One region of the Lactobacillus johnsonii genome, then DNA from elsewhere that is predicted to be linked to it. Evidence: predicted binding sites of a transcription regulator. Region 1 holds the regulator's gene; the other holds the start of a gene.

What was found. The regulator HrcA, encoded in region 1, represses chaperone genes, less so after heat shock. The targets are predictions, from matches to a motif close to TTAGCACTCNNNNNNNNNGAGTGCTAA.
Region 2: a site for HrcA is predicted at 2,485-2,511, ahead of groES (co-chaperone GroES). Genes of this name have one in related genera too.

What each region holds. Positions count from the first base shown of each region.
Region 1 is NZ_CP059055.1:809,555-813,776, forward strand. Features, by position in the region: gene abc-f (ribosomal protection-like ABC-F family protein) at 1-558, shown strand, start outside; gene H0I41_RS03795 (GyrI-like domain-containing protein) at 574-1,200, shown strand; gene hrcA (heat-inducible transcriptional repressor HrcA) at 1,342-2,400, shown strand; gene grpE (nucleotide exchange factor GrpE) at 2,412-2,990, shown strand; gene dnaK (molecular chaperone DnaK) at 3,008-4,222, shown strand, end outside.
Region 2 is NZ_CP059055.1:478,363-482,584, forward strand. Features, by position in the region: gene H0I41_RS02250 (LiaF transmembrane domain-containing protein) at 1-434, shown strand, start outside; partial or broken gene H0I41_RS02255 (IS30-like element ISLjo1 family transposase) at 479-1,530, opposite strand; gene groES (co-chaperone GroES) at 2,555-2,839, shown strand; gene groL (chaperonin GroEL) at 2,870-4,222, shown strand, end outside.

The DNA of each region.
Region 1 (4,222 bases):
GATCTTACAGTCCAAAATAAGAAATTGTTTGAAGATTTAAATTTAACTATTAAAAATCATGGGATTGTAGCTATAGAAGGAAAAAATGGATCTGGAAAGTCTACATTTTTGAAAAATATTTTAAAACCAGATAAAAATGTGATTTCTCAAGGAAAGCTTGATATTGTTAATGGCTTAAAGATATCATATTTACCACAAAATTTTATTGAATATTCTGGTACTTTATCTCAGTTTGCAGAAAAAGAAAAAATATCTTATGAAAATCTATTAAATATTCTTAGAAAAATGGGTTTTCCGAGAGAAAGCTTTGCCACAAAAATTGAAGAAATGAGTATGGGGCAGCAAAAAAGAGTGGCGATTGCCAAATCATTGGTAGAAGAAGCAGATATATATTTATGGGATGAGCCAGCTAATTATTTAGATGTGTTTAACCAGGATCAGTTAATTAACATGTTAAGAAAAGAACAACCGGCAATGCTATTAATTGAACATGATAAGTATTTTATTAGTCAGGTTACAGATAAACGAATAAAATTAGGAGATGTAAAAGCTAAATAATTAAAGGAGAAAAAATTGGTATTTGACTATAAAAAAGAATATAAAGATTTATATTTTCCAAAAAAGAAACCTGAATTAATAACTATTCCTGAAATGAACTATCTAGCAGTTTCAGGAAGCGGGGATCCAAATAAAGAAGATGGAACATATAAAAATGCTCTAGAAATGCTGTATAGTGTCGCTTATACCATTAAAATGAGTAAAAAAGGAGAACACAAAATCCTAGGTTATTTTGATTTTGTTGTTCCACCTCTTGAAGGTCTCTGGTGGATGAGGGATGATTCAAAAATCGACTACTCTCATAAAGAAAACTTTTCTTGGATTTCAATGATTCGTTTACCCGACTTTGTTACTCCTAAAGAGTTGGATTGGGCAGTTAAAACTGCTAGTGAAAAGAAGAAAAAAGATTTCTCGAAAGTAAAATTTTTTAAATATAACGAAGGACTATGTGTCCAGCAAATGCATATTGGTAGTTATGATGACGAATCGACGACAATTGAAAATATGCATAAATTTGTTAAGTCAGAAAATTATCAAATTGATATAAAAAATCCACGCTATCATCATGAAATATATTTAAGTGATCCGCGAAGAACTAGAGTAGATCGTGTAAGAACTGTAATCAGACTACCGATTAAATAAATTTGAGCAAGTACTAAGTACTTGCTTTTTTTGTTAAAAATCAAATTGATTTAGCACTCTACTTGAACAATTGCTAAAGTATGGTATCATATAAATTGTTAGCACAGAAGAAAGAAGAGTGCTAATGATGGGGGCGAGAAAATGTTGACTGAACGGCAAGAACTTATTTTAAAGACTATTATTATGGACTTTACTCAGACACATGAGCCAGTAGGTTCCAAGACCGTGATGAATCAACTGCCTGTCAAGGTCTCCAGTGCAACGGTTCGAAATGAAATGGCGGTTCTGGAAGAGAAAGGGCTACTTGAAAAGACACACTCTTCAAGTGGACGAATTCCTTCTACTGCTGGCTATCGATACTATTTGGATCATTTAATTAATCCAGTAAAAATACCAACGTCTGTCTATAATCAAATTGTTTACCAGTTAGACCGACCCTTTCAACAAGTTAATGAAATTGTGCAGGAAGCTGCAAAGATTTTATCTGATTTGACTAACTATACAGCTTTTGCAGCAGGACCTGAAACCCATTCGGTAAAAGTTACGGGTTTTAGAATTGTTCCTCTATCTAGTCATCAAGTGATGGCCATTTTAGTCACTGATGATGGTAATGTAAAGAATCAAATTTATACTTTGCCTCATCACACTAACGGGGAAGAAATTGAAAAAGCTGTTCGATTGATTAATGATCAATTAGTTGGAAAATCACTTAGTTCAATTAATGAAGTATTACTCAAGCGAATTGCTGATCATCTTATTGCTCGAGGATCTGCACCGGAAATATTAGATCTCTTACAAGATGTCATTAAAGATGCGGCTAGTGAGCAAATGTATGTTGATGGTCAAATTAATCTTTTGAGTAATTATGAAAACGATGATTTAACCAAGATAAAATCACTGTATAAGTTAATTGATCAAAATGATGCACTTTCAAGTTTGATTGGTTTTAATCCTGAAGATGAACTGAAAAATGATTCTAGTTCTAAGGTTCAGGTTAAATTGGGTTCAGAATTACCATCCGATTTACTTGAAAATTACAGCTTATTAACTGCACAATATAGTGTTGGTAAATATGGTAAAGGAACAATTGCACTACTAGGGCCAACAAACATGCCATACTCGCAGATGATCGGATTACTCGAGTATTTTAGGAATGAACTAGCAAAGAAATTGTTAGATTATTATGGTAGATTTAAGTAAGGAGGTTAGCTGTGAGTAAAGAAGAGTTTCCGCATGAAAAAGATTTAAAGGACGAGGTGACCCCAGATAAGGCACCAAAAAAAGATCCAAAAGCAGCTCCGAAAGAGGAAGTTAAGGAAAATCCAGTAGAGAATTATGAAAAAGAAATTGCTGAATTAACTGCTAAAAATAAGGATCTTGAAGATAAATACTTACGTAGTGAAGCTGAGATTCAAAATATGCAAGTGCGCTATGCAAAAGAACGTGCTCAGTTAATAAAATATGAATCTCAAAGCTTGGCTAAAGAAGTTTTGCCTGCAATGGATAACTTAGAGCGAGCATTAGCTGTTAAAGCCGATGATGAAGCTGCTAAGCAACTTCAAAAGGGCGTTCAGATGACTCTTGATTCATTAGTTAAATCAATGAAAGATCAAGGAATTACTGAAATTAAAGCCGAGGGCGAAACTTTTGATCCTTCTCTTCATCAAGCTGTTCAAACTGTGGCAGCAGAAAATGATGAACAAAAAGATCGCGTAGTTAAAGTTTTACAAAAAGGATATCAATATAAAGATAGAACATTAAGACCAGCGATGGTTGTAGTGGCTCAATAAGAAAGGAAGTTCCATATATGTCAAAAGTTATTGGTATTGACTTAGGTACGACTAACTCTGCTGTTGCCGTACTTGAAGGTAAAGAACCTAAAATTATTACTAACCCAGAAGGTAACCGTACAACTCCTTCTGTAGTTGCTTTTAAAAATGGTGAAATTCAAGTTGGAGAAGTAGCTAAGCGTCAAGCAATCACTAACCCTAACACTATTGTTTCAATCAAGAGTCATATGGGTGAAGAAGGCTACAAAGTTAAAGTTGGAGATAAGGAATATACTCCACAAGAAATTTCAGCTTTTATTTTGCAATACATTAAGAAGTTTTCTGAAGACTATTTGGGTGAAAAGGTAACTGACGCAGTTATTACTGTTCCTGCTTATTTCAACGATGCACAACGTCAAGCTACTAAAGATGCTGGTAAAATTGCTGGCTTAAATGTTCAAAGAATTATCAATGAACCAACTGCTTCAGCTTTAGCATATGGTCTTGATAAAGATGAAAATGATGAAAAAGTATTAGTATACGACCTTGGTGGTGGTACTTTCGATGTTTCTATCTTGCAATTAGGTGATGGAGTCTTCCAAGTATTATCAACTAATGGTAATACTCACCTTGGTGGTGACGACTTTGACCAAAGAATTATGGATTGGTTAATCCAAAACTTTAAGGAAGAAAATGGTGTTGACTTATCTAACGATAAGATGGCACTACAACGTTTAAAGGATGCTGCAGAAAAGGCTAAGAAAGACTTATCTGGTGTTTCCTCAACTCACATTTCACTTCCATTCATTTCTGCTGGAGAGGCTGGTCCACTTCACCTTGAAGCTGATTTAACTCGTGCTAAGTTTGATGAATTAACTGATGATTTAGTTCAAAAGACTAAGGTAGCATTTGACAATGCTTTAAGTGATGCAGGTTTGACTGTAAATGATATTGATAAAGTTATTTTGAACGGTGGTTCAACTCGTATCCCTGCAGTTCAAAAGGCTGTTAAGGATTGGGCTGGAAAAGAACCTGACCACTCAATTAACCCTGATGAAGCTGTTGCTTTAGGTGCAGCAATTCAAGGTGGTGTTATCTCAGGTGATGTTAAGGATATTGTTTTACTTGATGTTACTCCATTATCACTTGGTATTGAAACTATGGGTGGTGTCTTCACTAAGTTAATTGACAGAAACACTACTATTCCAACTTCAAAGAGCCAAATCTTTTCAACTGCAGCTGATAACCAACCA
Region 2 (4,222 bases), 330 kb from region 1:
TAATTATTAATGGTGAAAAAGTCAGTACTAATTGGTCTGACTTAAAGGCACCTCATAAATTTAAGGCTGAACATGTATTTTCTGATACAACAAGTTCAGATAATGGTGACAATATTGTAATTAGCGAAAAAATGTCTTCTACTTCACGTTATGTTCATTCACAGCATTTAGAGACAGTAACGATAAATGTTTCAATGGGAGACGTTAATGTCTATCTTGATTCAGCAAAACCAGCTGGGGATGAAGTGATTGCTAACGTGAATATGTCAATGGGAGATTTAACCTTCTACATTCCAACGTCTTGGCGGGTGGATAATCAATTAAATCAAGGATTCAATGATATTACTATTGATGGTGATCAACCAGCAGAGGGTCCAACCTTAGTGCTTCAAGGCCGCGCCAATATGGGAGATATTACTGTTAAGAGAGTTTAATATATTATTGTCGCAAATTGCAATAATAAATTGAACACTTTTAGTTAAGCTGCTTGATAGATTAGATCTAATTCTCTTTCAAAGATTTCATCTGGTGTATGATAGGCCAGTATCTTTCTTGGCAAAGAATTGCACCAGGTTTCAATATTAATGATGTCTTGTAAAGAATAGTTAGCTATTGCTTCTCCCTTAGGAATGAATCTGCGAATAAGACCATTGTGTCTTTCAACTGTTCCCTTATCACAAGAAGTGTAAGGATGGGCACATAGTAAACCAGTGTATTGGATACTTTTTCTAGGTTGGAAAGATCTGCAAACTCTGAGCCATTATCAGTGGTAATGGTTTTAAAAATATCATTCCAATGTTCGCTGTATTGCCTTTGGAGTTCTTTAAAGGCCTGCATGACACTGACAGAAGTCTTGTCAGGAATACGAAGAATTAAAAACTCACGACTCATACGCTCAGATAAGGTTAGCAGTACCTCATCATCTTTGCTCTTATGTCCGAGAACTAAATCGCATTCCCAATGACCGAATTCATTACGTTTATTGATCTCTTTAGGACGTTCTTCAATGCTTCTGCCAAGTTTTTTCTTATTTTTGCGAATACGATGAAGCTTAGTATTGCGTTTAAGCTTCTCTGGCAAGTCGTAATTATAAATTCCTAATAAGCCTTGATCAACGTAATTATAAAGAGTTTTGGTGCAGACAACATCGCTGCTAGCGAATTCGCCAACAGCAGTAGCACGATTACTGCACACATCAAGCGACCAGCCATCTTTAAAAAAATGCTTGTGGACATAGCGCATGAATTGAGCTTTCCTGAGAAAGTCTGATTTGCGCCCACAATTTTTACGATGAGCTTTATATGCATCATGCCCTTGAGTAGCCTTATATTTTTTGACTTTACCATGATACAGTTTTACAGTGCCACGCTTAACCTCATAGCTGATAGTAGAAGGAGAACAGTTAAGTTCACGGGCAATTGCACGCAAAGAATAGCCATCTTTCAAACGCAATTGAATAATAACTCGCTCTTCAAATGATAAATGCTTGCCTTTAACGTGCTGGTTCATGGTAGAATGTAAAGAGTCCATTTTGACCTCCAATAGAAAGTTTTTGTGGTTATTAACATTCTATCAAACAGGTCCGAATGGACTTTTTATTTTTTATCAAGTGTTCAATTTAATTTTACAATCAGCGAATATATTATTGTTTCAATTTAAATAAAAAAGAAGTAAACTATTATAGCAAAAAAGAGAGTTACTGGTAATAGCTCTCAAATCACAAGCCGCTAAAATGCGGTGGCAAGATTAATAACAAACTAAAAGTCGCTATCAACTCCGCCAAAAGTTATCAAGCGGCTTTTTAGTTTGCTCTATTTTCTCTTCCACAAATCGTGGATAGTCTTTACTAGTTTCTCTATAGCTTTTACAAGCTTTTGTGCATTGTTTACTAGTTTTATTAAAGCTAGAAATTGAACTTATAAATGTAATGCTGTAAACTATTTATAGCATAAAAAAGAGAGCTACTACCAATAGCTCTCTCAAATCACAAGCCGCTAAAAGTGCGGTGGCAAATATTGATGCAAACAAAAAAGTCGCTAGCAACTCTGCCAAAAGTTATTGAGCGGCTTTTTCATTTGCTCTATTTTCTCTTCCACAAATCGTGGATAGACTTTATCAGTCTTTTTACAGCTTGCGCCAACTTGTCTGCATCGCTTACTAGTTTTATTAAAGCTAGAACAATACAGTCTAAGAAACCAATAAAGGCAAGGACAGCTCCAAAAATGGCTGTCATGAAGCAAATTGTACCTCCTTTCAGTAAGAATCTGTACAATAGTAATTACACCATTGGCATCATCTCCTCAAACGAAAGTACCACCGCATATTTAACTTTTTGTGCGTGTTTAATTTTATCAAAAATTACCAAAATTAATCTACATTTATGAGTAAATTAGCACTTTTTAGCACTCTGATGATAAAAGTGCTAATTTTTGCGTCTAAATACTTGCTTTTCTTTTATAAACAATGTACTATCGTAATTGTAAGTTAGCACTTATAATATATGAGTGCTAAGTAATATAATTATAGATTTAAATTATGTACAGGAGGGACTAACGTGTTACAACCAATCGGTGATCGCGTGATCGTTAAAGTAAAAGACGAAGAAGAAGAAAAAGTTGGAGGCATTGTCCTGGCTTCTAACGCTAAAGAAAAGCCTCAAATGGGCGAAATTATTGCCGTAGGAAATGGTAAGCGCAACGCAAATGGCGACTTAATTCCTATGTCAGTTGCAAAAGGTGAAACTGTATTCTTTGATAAATACTCTGGCACTAACTTGAAGTACGAAGGCGAAAAGTACTTAGTTCTTCGTGAAAGCGACTTATTAGCTGTCGTTAAGTAATAAAATTTGAAATAAAAGGTGGCATATAATATGGCTAAAGAGATTAAATTTTCTGAAAATGCAAGACACTCATTATTAAAAGGTGTTGATAAATTAGCAGATACTGTTAAGACAACTTTAGGACCTAAGGGTAGAAATGTTGTTTTGGAAAAGAGTTATGGTGCTCCTGACATTACTAACGATGGTGTTACTATCGCCAAGAGTATTGAATTAGAAAACCATTTTGAAAATATGGGTGCAAAGCTTGTTTCTGAAGCTGCACAAAAGACTAACGACATTGCTGGTGACGGTACTACTACTGCTACTGTTTTAACTCAAGCAATCGTTCGTGAAGGTATGAAGAACGTTACTGCTGGTGCAAACCCTGTTGGTATTCGTCGCGGTATTGAAACTGCTACTAAGGCAGCTGTTGACGAATTACACAAGATTAGCCACAAGGTAAGTACTAAGGACGAAATTGCTCAAGTTGCTTCTGTTTCATCAGCTTCAACTGAAGTTGGTAACTTAATCGCTGACGCAATGGAAAAAGTTGGTCACGATGGTGTTATTACTATCGAAGAATCAAAGGGTATTGATACTGAACTTTCAGTAGTTGAAGGTATGCAATTCGATCGTGGTTACTTATCACAATACATGGTAACTGACAATGACAAGATGGAAGCAGACTTAGACAACCCTTACATTTTGATTACTGACAAGAAGATTTCTAACATTCAAGATATCTTGCCATTATTACAAGAAATCGTTCAACAAGGTAAGAGCTTATTAATCATTGCTGATGATGTTGATGGTGAAGCTCTTCCAACTCTTGTTTTGAACAAGATCCGTGGTACGTTCAACGTTGTTGCTGTTAAGGCTCCTGGCTTTGGTGACCGTCGTAAGGCAATGCTTGAAGATATCGCTATCTTAACTGGTGGTACTGTAATTTCTTCAGACTTAGGTCTTGAATTAAAGGACACTAAGATTGATCAATTAGGTAAGGCTGGCAAAGTTACTGTAACCAAGGATTCAACTACTATTGTTGAAGGTGCTGGTTCTAAGGAAGCTATTGCAGAACGTGTAGACCAAATCAAGAAGCAAATTGCTGACACTACTTCAGACTTTGACCGTGAAAAATTACAAGAACGTCTTGCTAAACTTGCTGGTGGTGTTGCTGTCATCAAGGTTGGTGCTGCTACTGAAACCGAATTAAAGGAAAGAAAGTACAGAATCGAAGACGCTTTGAACGCAACCCGTGCTGCTGTTGAAGAAGGTTACGTTGCTGGTGGTGGTACTGCATTAGTTGATGTTATGAAGTCCATCCAAGGCACTGTTAAGGGTGACAGCGAAGACGCAGAAACTGGTGTTAAGATTGTTATGAAAGCTTTAGGCGCTCCTGTACGT